Regions from separate parts of the Tessaracoccus palaemonis genome, predicted to be linked through region 3. Evidence: predicted binding sites of a transcription regulator. Region 3 holds the regulator's gene; each other region holds the start of a gene.

Region 1 (5,580 bases), 1.0 Mb from region 3:
ACGTCGTCGACCTACCCGCTGACCGCAGCCGACGAGGGCGAGACCATCACGGTGAAGGTCACCGGCTCCAAGGAGGGCTACACCACCGCAACCGTCGAGTCGGACCCGACCGAGGCCGTCGCTCCCGGCGACCTGCAGCCCGCCGTGCCGACCATCTCCGGAACCGCCCAGGTCGGCAAGACCCTCACGGCCACGGCCGGCACCTGGCAACCGGCGGGCGTGAGCGTCTCCTACCAGTGGTACCGGTCCGGACAGGAGATCGCCGGGGCCACGAAGTCGACCTACACCCTGACGGCCGACGACCAGCGGGCGACTCTCACCGTCCACACCACGGGCTCCCTCGACGGGTACACGACCGTGTCGCGGTACTCCGACAAGACCGCCAAGGTCGTGGCGGGCACGCTCACCAAGGGCGCCGCGTCGATCTCCGGCACCGCCCAGGTCGGGAAGACACTCACCGCGAAGCCCGGAACCTGGACCACCGGAACGAAGCTGACCTACCAGTGGTTCCGCGACGGGAAGGCGATCTTGGGGGCCACGAAGTCGACCTTCGCGCTGACGAAGTACTCCCTCGGCAAGACCCTGACCGTGCACGTGTACGGCGCGAAGGACGGCTACACCACCGCGTGGTCGTACTCGGCCAGGACGGCCAAGGTCGTGGCCGGGAAGTTCAGCGTCGTCGCGCCGACGATCACCGGGACGCTCAAGGTGGGCAGCAAGCTGTCGGCCAAGCCCGGGTCCTGGAAGCCGGCCGGGGCGACCTTCACCTACCAGTGGTACCGCGGCGGCAAGGCCATCTCCGGGGCGACGAAGTCGACCTACACGCTGAAGGCCGCCGACAAGGGACACACGATCAAGGTCAAGGCCTGGGGGTCGCTCGCCGGCTACGCCACGGCCGGTAAGTCCTCCGCCTCCACGGCGAAGATCAAGTAGTTCCTCCGACAAGGCCCCGGGCCCGCTCACCGCGGGTCCGGGGCCTTGTCACGTCACATTCGTGAGCCGAGAATTTAGAAAGCCCCATTTAGGCAACATTGAACTGGCGCATTTCCTCCAGACTACCAGCAAAACCCCTAGTAAGGTTAGGTTTACTGCCCTTGTGAGTGACCCGGAGCCGGCTTAGGCTAAGGGTAATAAGTCACACCCCAGGAGGTCGTCATGAGCACCGTTTCCGCCGTCAAGGCCTGCGCCACCACCTCGTGCGCCTACAACGCCGATGGCTGCACCGCCTTCGCCGTCACCATCGCCGGGGGCGAGAAGCCCTCCTGCGTCACCTTCATCACCCTCGATGCCCGCGGCGGTCTCCCGACCGCGGCCGGCCAGGTCGGGGCCTGCCAGCGCCTCGAGTGCGCGCACAACAAGGATCTGATGTGCGCCGCGGAGGGCATCGAGGTCACCGACACGGCGACCTGCGCCACCTACGAAGTCCGCTGACCCGGCGGTCCCTCGACACAACGGCGCGGTGCGCGTGAGCCTGGCTCACGCGCACCGCGTCGTTGTGCGTCGGGTCGGCCTCAGGCGGCCAGCACCGCGGCGCCCATGAGGTCGAAGAGTCGCTCGTCGAGGTCCGACAGCGAGGCTACGGGGCGGGCGAAGGCTGCGTAGACGAGCAGCGTCTCCTCGGTCCCCACCAGCATCATCGTCAGCCCGCGGTCGTCGACGTCGACGCAGAACACGCGGTCGGCCATGTGCTGGCACACACTGGGCATCGCGGGCTTGCTGATGACCAGGCCGGGGGTCGCGTCGACCATGACAGCCCAGCAGAGGTCCTTGAGCATGCCCTGGTCGAGGCCGGCGACCTTCTCGAAGGCCGCGTAGGCGTCGATGTCGGAGGGGGCCTCGTAGTAGAGCTGGTCCTCGTCGATCACGGTCGCGCCGGTCAGGTCGTGCAGCACGGCCCTGCGCACGGCGACGACGCCGAACCGGACGCCGGGGACATCGGCCATCGCCTCGACCGAGGCCGGCAGCCCCGCCCGGACCGCCTCAGAGGCAGGAACCCAGGCCAGTTCCCCGAGCAGGTGCGCCGAGGCGGACACGATCGACACAGCCGGGTCCGGGGCCTGCTTCACCACGTCGAGCCGCACGTCGATCGGGACGCCGTCGGCTGCGGCGGCCAGGGTGCCGGCGGGCATCGCGGCGACGACCAGGGAGCCATCCTCGGCGATGCCGTGCGCGACGAACTCGAGACACTCACCGACGCGGTAGGCGTCGAGCGAAGCCGCCCCAGCCCCTCCCACGAGCCTGCGCGCGAGCGACGCCGCGCGCCCCTCGACCTCGGTCTTCGGCGCCTCGAACGACAGTGTCATGCGTCGGTTCCTCCGTGTGACGGTCCCAGTGAATTTCACAACTGCGGAGTTGCGGTATGTGCAACGTAGGCCACCCTAACCTATGTCCTCCGATCGCGAGGCATCGACCCCGGCATTGAGACTCCGGACATGCGGACGGCCCCGCCCTGCCGAAGCAGGACGGGGCCGCGCGGGAGAGTTCAGAGACTCACTTGTCGTCGTCGGACTCGCGCTTGTCCACCACGAGGGTCTCGGTGGTGAGCAGCAGCGAGGCGATCGAGGCGGCGTTGGCCAGCGCGGAACGCGTGACCTTCACCGGGTCGATGACGCCGGCCTCGACGAGGTTCTGGTACTCGCCGATCTTGGCGTTGTAGCCGTGGCCCACAGGCAGCTCGGCGACCTTCGTCGTGATGACGTAGCCGGCCTCGCCGCCGTTCTCCGCGATCCAGCGCAGCGGCTCGACCAGCGACTTGGCGACGACCTCGGCACCGGCCTTCTCGTCACCGGTGAGACCCAGGGAGTCCTTCAGCACGGAGCCAGCGTGGATGAGCGCGGAGCCGCCGCCGGCGACGATGCCCTCCTCGATGGCCGCACGGGTCGCCGAGACGGCGTCCTCGATGCGGTGCTTCTTCTCCTTGAGTTCCACCTCGGTGGCGGCGCCGACCTTGATCACGCACACGCCACCGGCGAGCTTCGCGACGCGCTCCTGGAGCTTCTCGCGATCCCAGTCGGAGTCGGTGCGCTCGATCTCGGCGCGCAGCTGCGCGACGCGACCGGCGACCTCGTCGGACTCACCGGCACCGTCGACGATGGTGGTGTTGTCCTTGGTGACGACGATGCGACGGGCGCGGCCGAGCACCTCGAGACCCACCTGGTCGAGCTTGAGGCCGACCTCGGGGGCGACGACCTGACCACCGGTCAGGATCGCGATGTCCTCGAGCATGGCCTTGCGGCGGTCGCCGAAGGCCGGGGCCTTGACGGCGACGGAGGTGAAGGTGCCACGGATCTTGTTCACGACCAGGGTCGACAGCGCCTCGCCGTCGACGTCCTCGGCCACGATGAACAGGGTGCCCTTGGCGGCGATGACCTTCTCCAGCAGCGGCAGGAGGTCGTTCATCGAGGAGACCTTGCCGGAGTGGATGAGGATGTAGGGATCCTCGAGCACGGCCTCCATGCGGTCGGCGTCGGTCACGAAGTACGGGGACAGGTAGCCCTTGTCGAACTGCATGCCCTCGGTGAACTCGAGCTCGGTGCCGAAGGTGTTGGACTCGTCGACGGTGATGACGCCGTCCTTGCCGACCTTGTCGAAGGCATCGGCGATCAGGGCGCCGATCTGCTCGTCACGCGAGGAGATCGTGGCGACCGAGGCCATGTCGTCGGTGGTGTCGATGGCGCGGGCATTGGCGGCGAGCTGGTCGACGACGGCCTCGACGGCCTTGTCGATGCCGCGCTTCAGGCCGACGGGGTTCGCCCCGGCCGCGACGGCGCGCAGGCCGGCGTGGACCATGGCCTGGGCCAGCACCGTAGCGGTGGTGGTTCCGTCACCGGCGACATCGTTGGTCTTGGTAGCGACCTCCTTGGCCAGCTGGGCGCCGAGATCCTCGTACGGATCCTCCAGATCGACCTCCTTGGCGACGGTCACGCCGTCGTTGGTGATGGTCGGGGCGCCCCACTGCTTGTCGAGGACGACGTAGCGGCCCTTGGGGCCGAGCGTCACCTTGACGGTGTTGGCGAGGACGTCGACGCCGCGCTCAAGCGCCCGGCGGGCCTCCTCGTCGAAAGCGAGAATCTTTGCCATGGGTGCGCGTCCTTACTTGGAGACGACGGCGAGGATGTCGCGGGCGTTCAGGAGCAGGTACTCCTGGCCGTCGTACTTGACCTCGGTGCCGCCGTACTTGCTGAAGATGACGACGTCACCCTCGGCGACGTCGAGCGGGATGCGGTTGCCCTTGTCATCGACGCGGCCGGGGCCGGTGGCGACGACCTTGCCCTCCTGCGGCTTCTCCTTGGCCGTGTCGGGGATGACGAGGCCGGAGGCGGTGGTCTGAACGGCCTCGAGGGGCTGGATGAGGATGCGGTCCTCGAGCGGCTTGATCGTGGTTGCCACGTCAACACCTTTCTTTTCGTTATCCGGGTTGACCCGGGTCACTTGCTTGCATTCAGGGGCCGGGCGTCGTCGCGGGTGCCGCCTGGCCGGTTAGCACCCGACGGGGTCGAGTGCCAATGTCTAAGTTATCGCGGAGTTAGCACTCATTCAAGCCGAGTGCCAAGACTCGGCAGCGTGGTGACCTGCCATCCGGTGCTGTGCCCGCCGTCGTAGGGGATGACGCCGTGGAACTGCCCGATGGAGCCGTCGAACACGAGCGGCAGGAAGTGCCGGTCGCCGTCCCACATCGGCAGCCGCATCATGGTCGCGACGTCGTGCCAGGCGAGCGTCCCCTCCTCGTTCGAGTCGGGGATCACGCCGGTGAAGCCGGTGATGAGGAACACGAAGCCGAACACGTCGCGGCCGTTGAAGCCGGGCCAGGAGACGGTGCCGCGCAGCTCGAGGTCGGTCGCGTCGAGGGCCGCCTCCTCCATCAGCTCGCGGCGCATGGCCGCGACGATGTCCTCCCCCGGCTCGACCTTCCCGCCTAGCCCGTTGTACTTCCCGAGCTGTTCGTCGGAGGAGCGCGCGATGCGGTGCACCAGCAGCACGCGCCGCCTGGTTGCATCGGTGACGTAGCCGAGGACGGTGAGTTCCGGAGTGAAGGACATGCCTCGACGCTAGTCGACCGACTCACACTTCCTCGTCCGCTTCGACGCCAGAGCATGGCTAGACTGGCCGTGCCCGTCGCGGACGGGCCCAGTCCCGAGGTGGGGAAGCCGGTGAGAGACCGGCGCTGACCCGCAACCGTGAGGCGCAAGCCGAGCCGGACAACCACCAGGACTGCGACATGGACGGATGCGCCGAGGAGTGCGCAGCGTGCGGTGCCGGTCGGCCCCACCCTGCGCGTGCGCAGAGGTGGTGGACGGGTGAGGCTCGTGGTTCGGGCGGCGGTGGTAGGCGCCTCGCTGCTGGCCGTCGCGGCGACGTCTGGCCTCCCCGCGCTGGGCGACGAGGGAGACACCTGGCACGACGGGGCCTGCCAGCAGGGCGAGGGCCTGACCGTCGTCCTCGACTGGAGCGCCTACGAGGGCGACGACACGCCGGTTGTCGACCGTGAGGGCCGCATCCTGATCCGCTGCATCCCGCTCGAGGGAAACGGTAAGACGACGCCGTTCGGCAGCGACCAGGTTGCCTTCCTGAAGTCGGCCG
Region 2 (5,580 bases), 1.3 Mb from region 3:
GGTCGGCCGCCGCCGCCTCGATCAGCGCAGGGTCGACGTCGATGCCGACGACCTGGTGGCCGCGCTCGTGGAGGTAGGTGCCCAGCCGCCCGGGGCCGCAGCCCGCGTCGAGGATGCGGGAGTTGCGGGAGGCCATCGCGTCGACGGTGCGGGCCTCGCCGTACAGGTCGGCGCCGTTGGCCTCCATGATCTTGAAGCGCTGGATGTAGCGCTGGGAGTGCCCGGGGTCCGCCTCGATGATGCGGGTCCACTTGCTGGGTTCAACAGTCATGCCCGCCATTGTGCCGCACGGGCCGTGGGCGTCGATCCGCCCGCGATGGAGCCTCCTGAGGGAGTCGAACCCTCGACCACTCGCTTACAAGGCGAGCGCTCTGGCCGCTGAGCTAAGGAGGCGCGGGCACCCATTGTGCCAAGTTTGCCCGCGGGGTGCGAAGTCAGGCGCCGGACGCCGTGATGAACAGCTGCCCGTTGCCCTGCGCGAACACCTGTTCGTCGGCAGGGATGAACACGGCCTCGCCCGAGCGCAGCGGGAACGCGCCGTCGTCGCCCTCCAAGGTGAACTCGCCGGAGGCGACCAGAGCGATGCGCCCGCAATCGCCGCGTGGGACGAGCAGCGGGCGGCAGTCGACGGGGGCCACGAGCCACAGCTCGAACTCGGGGAAGGACGTCGGGTAGACGTAGACGCCGTCGGCGCCCTCCGCCAGGAGGACGTTCGGGCGGCGGGGCTCGAAGTCCACGACCTGCAGCAGCCCGTCGACGTCGATGTGCTTGGCGGTCAGCCCGCCGCGCATCACGTTGTCCGAGTTGGCCATCACCTCGATGGCGGTGCCGCGCAGGTAGGCGTGCATCACGCCCGCCTCCAGGGCAACGGCCTCGCCCGGCTGCAGGGAGAAGCGGTTCAGCAGCAGTGCGGCCAGAATCCCCGGCTCCCCGGGGAAGTGCTCGTCGAGCTCGACGGCGGTGCGGGCGAACATGCCGAGCCGACCGGGGGAGTCGAGGTGGTTGACGGCTGCCGCGAGGACGACGTCGACGAGGTGTCGTCGGTCCTCCATCGACAGCACGTCGAGGAAGACCTCCTGGAGTGCGGGGGCGTCGCGGCGGTCGCGGAGCGGGCCGATGACCGACGTCAGCTCCTCGTCGACGCCCAGGGCCTCGTACAGGCCGGCGGTCTCCTGAGGGTCGCGGAACCCGAGGAGGCCCTCGAAGGGCGTCAGAGCGACGATCGCCTCCGGCTTGGGCCAGTCGTCCTTGTATGAGCGGCGGGGGTCGCTGGGATGAAGACCCTGCAGCGACTCCTTCGCGTAGCCGACGACCGCCTGCTCCCTCGAGGGGTGTGCCTGCAGGCTGAGCGGCGACGAGGCCGACAGCAGCTTGACCATGAAAGGCAGCCTGCCCCCGAAGGAGGTTCGCGTGGCCTCGCCGAGGCACTCGGGGGTCGCCACCAGGAGATCGGAGAGGGGCCTTCCGTCTTCGAGCGTGGCCGGGCCGTTCGGGTGCGTGCCCAGCCAGTACTCCGCCCAGGGGAGGCCGTCCTGCTCCACTCCCAGGATTCCGGGGATGGCATCCTCGCTGCCCCAGGCGAAGCGCTGCACGAATCCGTTCAGTCTGCGCATGGAATGTGTGTGTCCTCGTCGTTGATGGTCAGTTCTCCTCAGCGCTATGAGACTAGCGCGCCCCGAACACCTCCGCCCGGGCGAGCGGTGGAGAGGGGCACGAAAGTGCCGCGGTCGCAGCCCAGGGCCACCGCCCGCCCGCTGCTTCGTCGCCCGCCGTGCGGCCGCTGCCCGCTGCCCGACTCGCTAGCGCCCCGGCTTCCCGTGCAGAAAAGTGGCCAGAGCCGGGGCACGCGCGTATAGCCCGAGTGCTGGGGGCCAGGCCACAGTTGTGCGCGGGCCTGGGGCCCGGGTGAATGACATGGATGTGGTTTGCGCCTAGAATGGCGGCCATGTCCGAGGCTCTCTCTTTCGCCGGCGCGGCCGATCTGGCCGAGCGTGACGCCGCCATCCTCGATTTCGAGGACAGCTGGTTCACGTCGTCGGTGCCGAAGGAGCAGGCGATCATGGAGCACTTCTCCATGACGGCGGCCAGGTACTACCAGCACCTGAACACGCTGATCGACACACCCGAGGCCTTGGCCTACAAGCCGCTGCTGGTGAAGCGCCTGCGCCGCATGCGCGTCCAGCGGCAGTCGGCGCGCTCCGCCCGCCGGCTGCAGGGCTGAGTCGGCCCCTTCGCTCCGCTCAGGGCGTTTCGACAAGCTCAACGATCCGATTCCTCGAGCCGCAAACTGCAGACGCTACCCGTTTCGACACATGCCACCGCCATGGCGGTGGCATGTGCGAAGAAGGGTGGCGTCCGCCGGTAAGGGTGGCGTCGCGGGGGGACGGTCAACGGCCCTGGCGCAGCAGCGCCACGATGCCTTCCCTGAACGGGCGCTTCGCGCGTTCCCGGTAGCCGCCGTCGGCCAGGCCGGCCTGCACCTCGAAGAAGTTGGCGGCCGCGCGGTCGCCGGTGCGGAGCAGTGACCAGCCCACCTGTGCGAAGTAGAACAGCAGGAACGGCAGCCCGAGGCAGTAGGCCCACTGCCAGGCGTGCTGCTCCTCGTGCGCGAGCACCGTCGGGGTCCGGGCCTCCGCCTTCTCCAGGCTGTCGCGGAACACGAGCACGACCGAGCCGACGGTCATGGCACCGGCGTCGGTGACGGGCAGCCGGACGCGGTCGAACACCGTCAGGTGCCCGAGCCTGCGCAGCCTGCCCCGTCCGGCCAGCGCGAGGATCAGCCCCAGCGGCGTCGACAGGTTCACGACGTTCGCGGCGTCGCGCAGCCATCTCGACAAATCCATGGGTACCTCCTGCGGCCGACTGGCAGCGAGGTTAGTGCCCGACGGTGTCGGCCAGTCCCGCGCGCCTTGACGGGCAGCAGGTCTTTGCACTCTCTTGGGTCGAGTGCTAATAATGGATCTAGCACTCGGCGAGGTCGAGTGCTACCGAACCGCAGGTGAGGCAACTTGCCGTCCGTCGCGGGCACCGACCGGTTCGCACAACAAGACACTGAAGCAAATTCCGGGGTGCTCGCACCCCATCGACGGGAGGACTCCCGAACCACCATGGCAAAGCTGATTGAGTTCAACGAAGACGCGCGCCGCGGCCTTGAGCGCGGCATGAACACCCTGGCCGACGCGGTCAAGGTGACGCTGGGCCCCAAGGGCCGCAACGTCGTCCTTGAGAAGAAGTGGGGCGCCCCCACCATCACCAACGATGGCGTGTCCATCGCCAAGGAGATCGAGCTCGAGGATCCCTACGAGCGCATTGGCGCCGAGCTCGTCAAGGAGGTCGCCAAGAAGACTGACGACGTCGCTGGCGACGGCACCACCACCGCCACCGTGCTGGCACAGGCGATGGTCCGCGAGGGCCTGCGCAACGTGTCCGCCGGTGCCAACCCGATGGGCCTGAAGAAGGGCATCGAGACGGCCGTCGAGGCGATCGTCGGCAAGATCGCCGAGATGGCGATCGACGTCGAGACCAAGGAGCAGATCGCCGCCACCGCGTCGATCTCCGCCGCTGACTCCACCGTCGGCGAGATCATCGCCGAGGCGATGGACAAGGTCGGCAAGGAAGGCGTCATCACCGTCGAGGAGTCGAACACCTTCGGCCTCGAGCTCGAGCTCACCGAGGGCATGCGCTTCGACAAGGGCTACATCTCCCCGTACTTCGTCACTGACACGGAGCGCATGGAGGCCACCCTCGATGACCCGTACATCCTGATCGCCAACTCCAAGGTCGGCTCGCTGAAGGACCTGCTGCCCGTCCTGGAGAAGGTCATGCAGTCCGGCAAGCCGCTGCTGGTCATCGCCGAGGACGTCGAGGGCGAGGCCCTCGCCGGCCTGATCGTCAACAAGATCCGCGGCACCTTCAAGTCGATCGCCGTCAAGGCGCCCGGCTTCGGCGACCGCCGCAAGGCCATGCTGACCGATATCGCCATCCTCACCGGTGGCCAGGTCATCTCCGAGGAGGTCGGCCTGTCGCTCGACGCCGTCACCCTCGACCTGCTCGGCCGCGCCCGCTCCGTGCTCGTCACCAAGGACGAGTGCACCATCATCGAGGGCGCCGGCGACTCGGCTCAGATCGAGGGTCGCGTGACCCAGATCCGCCGCGAGATCGAGAACTCGGACTCCGACTACGACCGCGAGAAGCTGCAGGAGCGCCTGGCCAAGCTGGCCGGCGGTGTTGCCGTCATCAAGGTCGGTGCGGCCACCGAGGTCGAGCTCAAGGAGCGCAAGCACCGCATCGAGGACGCCGTCCGCAACGCCAAGGCTGCGGTCGAGGAGGGCATCATCCCCGGTGGCGGCGTCGCGCTGCTGCAGGCATCCAAGGCCGCCTCGGTCGAGGGCCTGACCGGTGACGAGGCCGTCGGCGCGCAGATCGTGTTTGCCTCCGCCTCCGCGCCGCTGAAGCAGATCGCCCACAACGCCGGCCTCGAGGGCGGCGTCGTGGCGGAGAAGGTCGGCAACCTTCCCGCGGGCGAGGGCCTCAACGCCGCCACCGGCGAGTACGTCAAGATGGTCGAGGCCGGCATCATCGATCCGGCCAAGGTCACCCGCTCGGCTCTGCAGAACGCCGCGTCGATCGCCGCGCTGTTCCTCACCACCGAGGCCGTCGTCGCGGACAAGCCCGAGAAGGCTGCCCCCGCCGGCGCCCCCGGCATGGACGAGATGGGCGGCATGGGCGGCTTCTGAGCCATCCAGCACCGTATCCGGAGGGCGGTCCCGTCAGGGGCCGCCCTCCGGCGCGTCCAGCCCTAGGTCGATCGTCCTTTCCGTCGGCCGGCCGACGGAAACCACGATGCAGTCGGACTGACGTCCCTGATCCGGCTCCAGTGCGGCGTCTCCTCCACGTCGCAGCTGCTCGCCAGCGGCGGCACCGAGCGACTCCTGCGTCGGCTGATCCGCGACGAACGCGCGCACCGGATCCTGCAGGGCATCTACTCGGTCACCCCATCGCCCACGTGGGATGGCCTCGCCTGGGCGGGCCTGCTGGCGGGTGGGCAGCTCTCGGTCCTCGGCGGCCGGGCGGCGGCCCACCTGTACGGCGTCCTTCCCGCCCCGGAGACCATTGATGTCTGGAGCCCCCACGTGGCGGGAGCGCGCGGCCGGATCCGGCTGAGACGAGGGACCCGGCGCGGCTGGGGTGAGCCCGCGCGCTAGCACCTGGTGGACGCGCTGTTGGACGTCGCCGCAGAGCTCGACATCGATGGCGCCGAGGAACTGACCCACGCGTCCCTCCGCGACAGAAGTCTGAGCCCCCGGGCCCTTGCGCAGCGCGAGCATCGGACACTGGTCGAGCTCGACGGCCGCCTCGGCCACACCGGTCAGGGCGCCTTCCGCGACGCAACGCGCGACAATCTCCACGCTACCGCCGGGTGGGTGACACTCAGGTTCGGCTGGGCCGACGTGTCCAGGGACCCGTGCAAGGTCGCGCGACTCGTCGCGTCGGTCCTGGGAGCGCGTGGGTGGGCAGGAGTGATGCGTCGCTGCCGCCGATGTCCGTGATGCAGTTAGACCCTTCGCTGCGCTCAGGGCA
Region 3 (5,580 bases):
GAACCAGGCCGCCCACGGCGACCGCGAGTTCGGCTACATCGTCAGCCGGCTGGGCAAGCAGCGCAAGATCGTCGTCGGGCACGCCAGCCACGCCGACGTGCAGCACAAGGTAGCCGTCTGGGCGCGCGCCGCCACCGGCTGGGCCGAGCTGCGCACCATGAAGCTCGCACGCTTCGGCGACAACATGCGCAACGTCGCCGTCACCGAGGGCGACAAGACCGAGGCGGAGCACAAGCTCGGCGTCTCCATCAACACGTGGGGCGTCAACGAGGTTGTCGCCGCCGTCGAGGCCGTCTCCGACGCGGACGTCGATGCGCTGGTCGCCACCTATGAGGACCTCTACGACGTGGCCCCCGAGCTCCGCAAGGGCGGGGACCGTCACGAGTCGCTGCGCTACGGTGCGCGCCAGGAGATCGCGATGCGCGGCTTCCTCGAGTCGGTGGGAGCCAAGGGCTTCACCGACACCTTCGAGGACCTCGGCGGCCTGAGGCAGCTCCCCGGCCTGGCCGCGCAGCGCCTGATGGCCGACGGCTACGGCTTCGGCGCCGAGGGCGACTGGAAGACCGCCATCCTCGTGCGGCTGGCCAAGGTGATGGGCTACGGCCTGCCCGGCGGCGCCTCGCTGATGGAGGACTACACCTACGAGCTGACCCCCGGCAAGCAGAAGATCCTCGGCGCGCACATGCTCGAGGTCTGCCCGTCGCTGACCACCTCGAAGCCGACGCTGGAGATCCACCCGCTCGGCATCGGCGACCGCGAGGACCCTGTCCGCCTGGTCTTCAACACGGACCCGGGCGAGGCCATCGTCGTGGCCATGTCCGACCTGCGCGACCGCTTCCGCCTGACCGCCAACGTGGTCGACGTCGTCGAGCCCGACCAGCCGCTGCCCAAGCTGCCGGTCGCGCGCGCCGTCTGGGAGCCCCGCCCGAACCTGTCGACGTCCGCCGAGTGCTGGATCACCGCCGGCGCCGCGCACCACACCGTGATGTCGACCGCCGCGGGCCTCGAGCACTTCGAGGACTTCTCCGACATGGCCGACATCGAGCTGGCGCTGATCGACGAGAACACCACCACCCGTGGGTTCGCGGCCGAGCTGCGCTACAACGCCGCGGTGCGCAAGTTCACCGACGGCCTGCGCTGATCCGACGCCAGAGGGCGGCGCCTCCCATGGGGGGAGGCGCCGCCCTCTCGTCGTGTCCGGGGGCATCAGAGGCCGAAGATCGGCAGCTGTTTCCTCGGCGTGATGCCCTTGGCGGCCAGCTCCGCGTACGCCTTGGGGAGCGCGACGGCGAGCGTCTCGGGCGAGAAGGGCCACTCGGTCGCGGCCGCCGCGTCCTCCAGCGCGGTGCCCTGCTGGATCAGCATCTCCGTCTGCCCGTAGAGCATCGAGATCTCGGCCCGGGCGATGAAGGCGAAGTCCCGGTCCACGACGTCTCCATGGCCCGGCACGAACCGCGTGGTCGCGTTCGTGGCGCCCAGCACCCCGTCGAGGAACGTCGGCCAGTTGCTCAGGTTGGTGGTCTCGTCGACCTGGATGTCCGCGCCCTCCTCGAGCAGGTCCCCGGCGATCACCACGTTTTCGCCAGGAACGAACACGACGACGTCGCTGCGGGTGTGCGCCTCGCCGAAGTGCAGCGCCTCGACCCGCTGGTTGCCCAGGTCCACCGAGACGGCCATCGAGAAGGTGCGGGTCACCGGCACTGCCGTCAGGTTCTCGTGGGCCAGCGACTCGACCTCTCCCATGCCGTTGAGGCCGCCGTAGTGGTCCTCGTGTGCGTGCGTGAGGATCACGTGCGTGACGGGCACCCCTGCTCGCTCCGCGGCCGACGCGATCAGCTCCGCCCCCTGCGCGGGCGTGTTCCCGGCATCCACGAGCAGCGCGGCGTCGTCGCCGACCACCAGCGTCGAGTTCACTCGGTGGGGCTCGAGGCGGGTCACGAGCACGCGTTCGGTAACGGGGGTCCAGGTCATCGACATGGGTCACATCATAATTCGGCGCTACACTGGCACTCGGCATCCGAGAGTGCCAGGATTCCACGGGAGGTGACATGCTGGACGACCGCAAACTCGAGGTCCTCAAGGCCATCGTCACCGACTACGTGGCCAGCCGCGAGCCCGTCGGCTCCAAGGCCCTTGTCGAACGCCACCAGCTGGACGTGTCCGCCGCCACAGTCCGCAACGACATGGCCGCGCTGGAGGAGGAGGGCTACATCATGCAGCCCCACACCAGCGCCGGACGCATTCCCACGGACAAGGGCTACCGGCTGTTCGTCGACAAGCTGTCGAAGGTCAAGCCGCTGTCGACCGCGGAGCGTACGGCCATCACGACCTTCCTCGGCGGGACGGCCGACGTCGACGACCTCGTCAGCCGCACGGTCAGGCTGCTCGCCCAGCTGACGCGCCAGGTCGCCATCGTGCAGTACCCCATCGCGCAGCGCGACGTCATCCGGCACCTCGACCTCGTGACGCTGAGCCCCGAGCGGCTCCTGGTCATCGTCGTGCAGTCCAACGGCCGCGTCGACCAGACGACGCTCGAGGCCCCGGTGCTCGACGAGCCGCGCCTGCAGGCGCTGCGGGTCCGGATCGCCTCGGCCATCGTCGGGCAGACGGCGGCCGACGCCGCCAGCGTGCTCGCCGGGTTCCTGGAGACCATCGCCCCGGAGGACCGGGCGCTGGCCGGCCCGGTCGTGGCCGCGGTCCTCGAGGCCATCGCGACGCAGCCCGCCTCGCAGGTTCTCGTGGCGGGCGTCCCGAACCTCGCCGGCACCGCGTTCGAGGCCAACATGCGGCCGCTGCTGGAGGCGCTCGAGGAGCAGGTCGTGCTGCTCCGGCTCCTCGGCGAGGCCGCGGGCGACGACGTCACCGTGCGCATCGGCCAGGAGAACCGGGCGCAGGGCTTCCACGCCACCAGCCTGGTGGCCGCCGGCTACGGCGCCCAGTACGGTGCCTCGCTGGGGGTCGTCGGCCCCACCCGCATGGACTATCCCTCCACCATCGCCGCGGTCCGCGCCGTGGCACGCTACGTGAGCCGTATCCTCACCGAAGGCTGACAGCCCAACCGAGAAGAGACATGACCAAGGACTACTACGACATCCTCGGCGTCGAGCGCGACGCAACCCCCGAGGCCATCAAGAAGGCGTACCGTCGCCGCGCCATGAAGGTGCACCCCGACGTCGCGCCCGACGATGCCGACGCGGCCGAGAAGTTCAAGGAGCTCAGCGAGGCCTACGAGGTGCTGAGCGACGCGAACAAGCGCGCCGTGTTCGACAGGGGCGGGGACCCGATGTCCGGGGCGGGCTCCGCGGGCTTCAGCGGCTTCGGCGGGGGATTCTCCGGGGGCTTCGACTTCACCAACCTCGTCGACGCGATGTTCGGCCAGGCCGGCGGCCGCGGGCCGCGCTCGCGCGTGCGGCAGGGCCAGGACGCGCTCGTGCGCGTCACGCTGCAGCTGCACGAGGCCGTCTTCGGGGTGACCAAGCCCGTCAAGGTCGCCACCGCCGTCGTGTGCCCGAAGTGCTCCGGCAAGGGTGGCGAGCCCGGCTCCGAGCCCGTCACGTGCTCGACGTGTGACGGCGCCGGCGAGGTGACCGCGATCCAGCGGAGCTTCCTCGGCGACATCCGCACCACGCAGGCCTGCCCGACGTGCCGCGGCTACGGCACGATCATCCCGCAGCCCTGCTCCGAGTGCTCCGGCGAGGGCCGCGTGCGCACCACGCGGACCCTGCAGGTCAAGATCCCCGCGGGCGTCAGCACCGGCATCCGCATCCACCTGGAGGCCCAGGGCGAGGTCGGCCCCGGCGGCGGCCCCGCCGGCGACCTGTACGTCGAGCTGTCGGTCGCCGACCACGAGACGTTCCGCCGCGACGGCGACAACCTCGAGATGGTCGTGAAGCTGCCCATGACGGCCGCGGCGCTCGGCACCACCGTCAACGTCACGACGCTCGAGGCCGAGTGGGAGGGCTCCGACCCGGCAGACCGCAGCGTCGCCGTCGACATCCCCGCCGGCACGCAGTCCGGCACCCGCATCGCGCTCAAGGACCGCGGCGTGCCGAAGCTGCGCGGCGGCGGCCGCGGCGAGCTCGGCGTCACGGTGCTCGTGCAGACCCCGACGAAGCTGGATGACCAGCAGCGCGACCTGCTGCGCCAGCTCGCCGAGTCGCGCCACGAGGACCACCCGGAGGCGGAGACCGCGAAGCACGGCAAGGGCGTGCTCGGCAAGCTCTCCGAGTGGTTCACCTCGTGACCTTCCCCCTGTTCCTGGCCGACTTCGACGATTCCGTCGTCGTCGGCTCGAGGATCTCCGTCGTGGGGGAGGAGGCGCACCACGGCATCGTGAAGCGCATCGCCCCCGGCGAGTCGGTCCTGCTCAGCAACGGCGCGGGACTCGGCCTGACCGGCACGGTGGTGGCCGTCGACAAGCGGGAGTTCGTCGTCGAGGTCACGGCCCTCGAGCCCGTGGGCGACCGGGTCTGGAATTGGACGGTCGTGCAGGCGCTCGCCAAGGGCGACCGGTCCGACCTCGCCGTCCAGATGGCCACCGAGCTGGGTGCCTGCCGCATCCTCGCCTGGCAGGCGTCGCGCTCGATCGTGCGCTGGTCCGGGGACAGGGGCGACAAGTCGCTCGCCAGGTGGCGGGCCACGGCCCGGGAGTCGGCCAAGCAGGCGCGTCGCATGGTCGTCCCCATCGTCGAGGCCGCCTCGACGGCAGACGTCGTGGCCGCCATCGGCTCCGTGGACGTCGCGCTCGTGCTGCACGAGGACGCCGAGGTGCACATCGCCGACGTCGTGCTGCCCGACCGGGGGACCGGGCTGGTCATCGTCGGCCCCGAGGGCGGCATCTCCGGCGAGGAGCTCGACCGCTTCGTCGCCGCGGGAGCCCGGCCGGTGCTGATCAGCGACGGCGTCCTGCGCACCTCGACCGCCGCGGCCGTCGCGCTCGGCCAGCTCGACGTCCTGGCCCGCCGATGACCGGCTTCTCCTTCGACGTCACCCACCGGCTCGACGGCGCCCCCGGCCGCGCGGGCGTCATCCACACGCCGCACGGCGACATCGAGACCCCCGCCTTCGTGGTCGTCGGGACCAAGGCGACCGTCAAGGCCGTGCTGCCGGAGAGCGTCGCGGAGCTCGGCGCCCAGGCCGTGCTCGCCAACGCCTACCACCTGTACCTCAGGCCCGGCTCCGACCTGATCGACGAGGCCGGCGGCCTCGGGCGGTTCATGAACTGGCCCGGCCCCACGTTCACCGACTCCGGCGGCTTCCAGGTGATGAGCCTCGGCGCAGGGTTCCGCAAGGTGCTCGCGATGGACACCAAGGGGCTCGCGAACGACGACGTCATCGCCGAGGGGAAGACCCGCAGGGCGCACGTCGACGAGGACGGCGTCACGTTCGTCTCGCACCTCGACGGCACGAAGCACCGCTTCACGCCCGAGGTCTCGATGCGAATCCAGCACGAGCTCGGCGCCGACATCATGTTCGCGTTCGACGAGCTGACCACGCTCATGAACACCCGCGCCTACCAGGAGGACTCCGTCGAGCGGACCCACCGGTGGGCCGTGCGCTGCCTCGCGGAGCACGCGAAGC

What was found. Region 3 encodes HrcA, which represses chaperone genes, less so after heat shock. Its sites were predicted from a motif close to TTGGCACTCGNNNNNNNCGAGTGCCAA; they were not measured.
Region 1: the regulator HrcA is predicted to act here: its motif matches at 4,480-4,506, upstream of groES (co-chaperone GroES).
Region 2: the regulator HrcA is predicted to act here: its motif matches at 2,927-2,953, upstream of groL (chaperonin GroEL).

What each region holds. Positions count from the first base shown of each region.
Region 1 covers NZ_CP079216.1:861,633-867,212, reverse strand. Annotated here, with positions in the region: gene KDB89_RS03835 (DUF4430 domain-containing protein) at 1-933, shown strand, start outside; gene KDB89_RS03830 (DUF1540 domain-containing protein) at 1,156-1,431, shown strand; gene KDB89_RS03825 (hypothetical protein) at 1,512-2,303, opposite strand; gene groL (chaperonin GroEL) at 2,491-4,080, opposite strand; gene groES (co-chaperone GroES) at 4,093-4,389, opposite strand; gene KDB89_RS03810 (NUDIX hydrolase) at 4,533-5,039, opposite strand; gene KDB89_RS03805 (hypothetical protein) at 5,298-5,580, shown strand, end outside.
Region 2 covers NZ_CP079216.1:571,221-576,800, forward strand. Annotated here, with positions in the region: gene KDB89_RS02410 (class I SAM-dependent methyltransferase) at 1-271, opposite strand, end outside; tRNA gene KDB89_RS02415 (tRNA-Thr) at 318-393, opposite strand; gene manA (mannose-6-phosphate isomerase, class I) at 435-1,613, opposite strand; gene KDB89_RS02425 (DUF3263 domain-containing protein) at 1,937-2,221, shown strand; gene KDB89_RS02430 (hypothetical protein) at 2,388-2,843, opposite strand; gene groL (chaperonin GroEL) at 3,108-4,736, shown strand; gene KDB89_RS14570 (hypothetical protein) at 4,770-5,408, opposite strand; gene KDB89_RS14575 (DUF559 domain-containing protein) at 5,334-5,549, shown strand.
Region 3 covers NZ_CP079216.1:1,860,472-1,866,051, reverse strand. Annotated here, with positions in the region: gene araA (L-arabinose isomerase) at 1-1,141, shown strand, start outside; gene KDB89_RS08515 (MBL fold metallo-hydrolase) at 1,207-1,977, opposite strand; gene hrcA (heat-inducible transcriptional repressor HrcA) at 2,049-3,050, shown strand; gene dnaJ (molecular chaperone DnaJ) at 3,071-4,243, shown strand; gene KDB89_RS08500 (16S rRNA (uracil(1498)-N(3))-methyltransferase) at 4,240-4,968, shown strand; gene tgt (tRNA guanosine(34) transglycosylase Tgt) at 4,965-5,580, shown strand, end outside.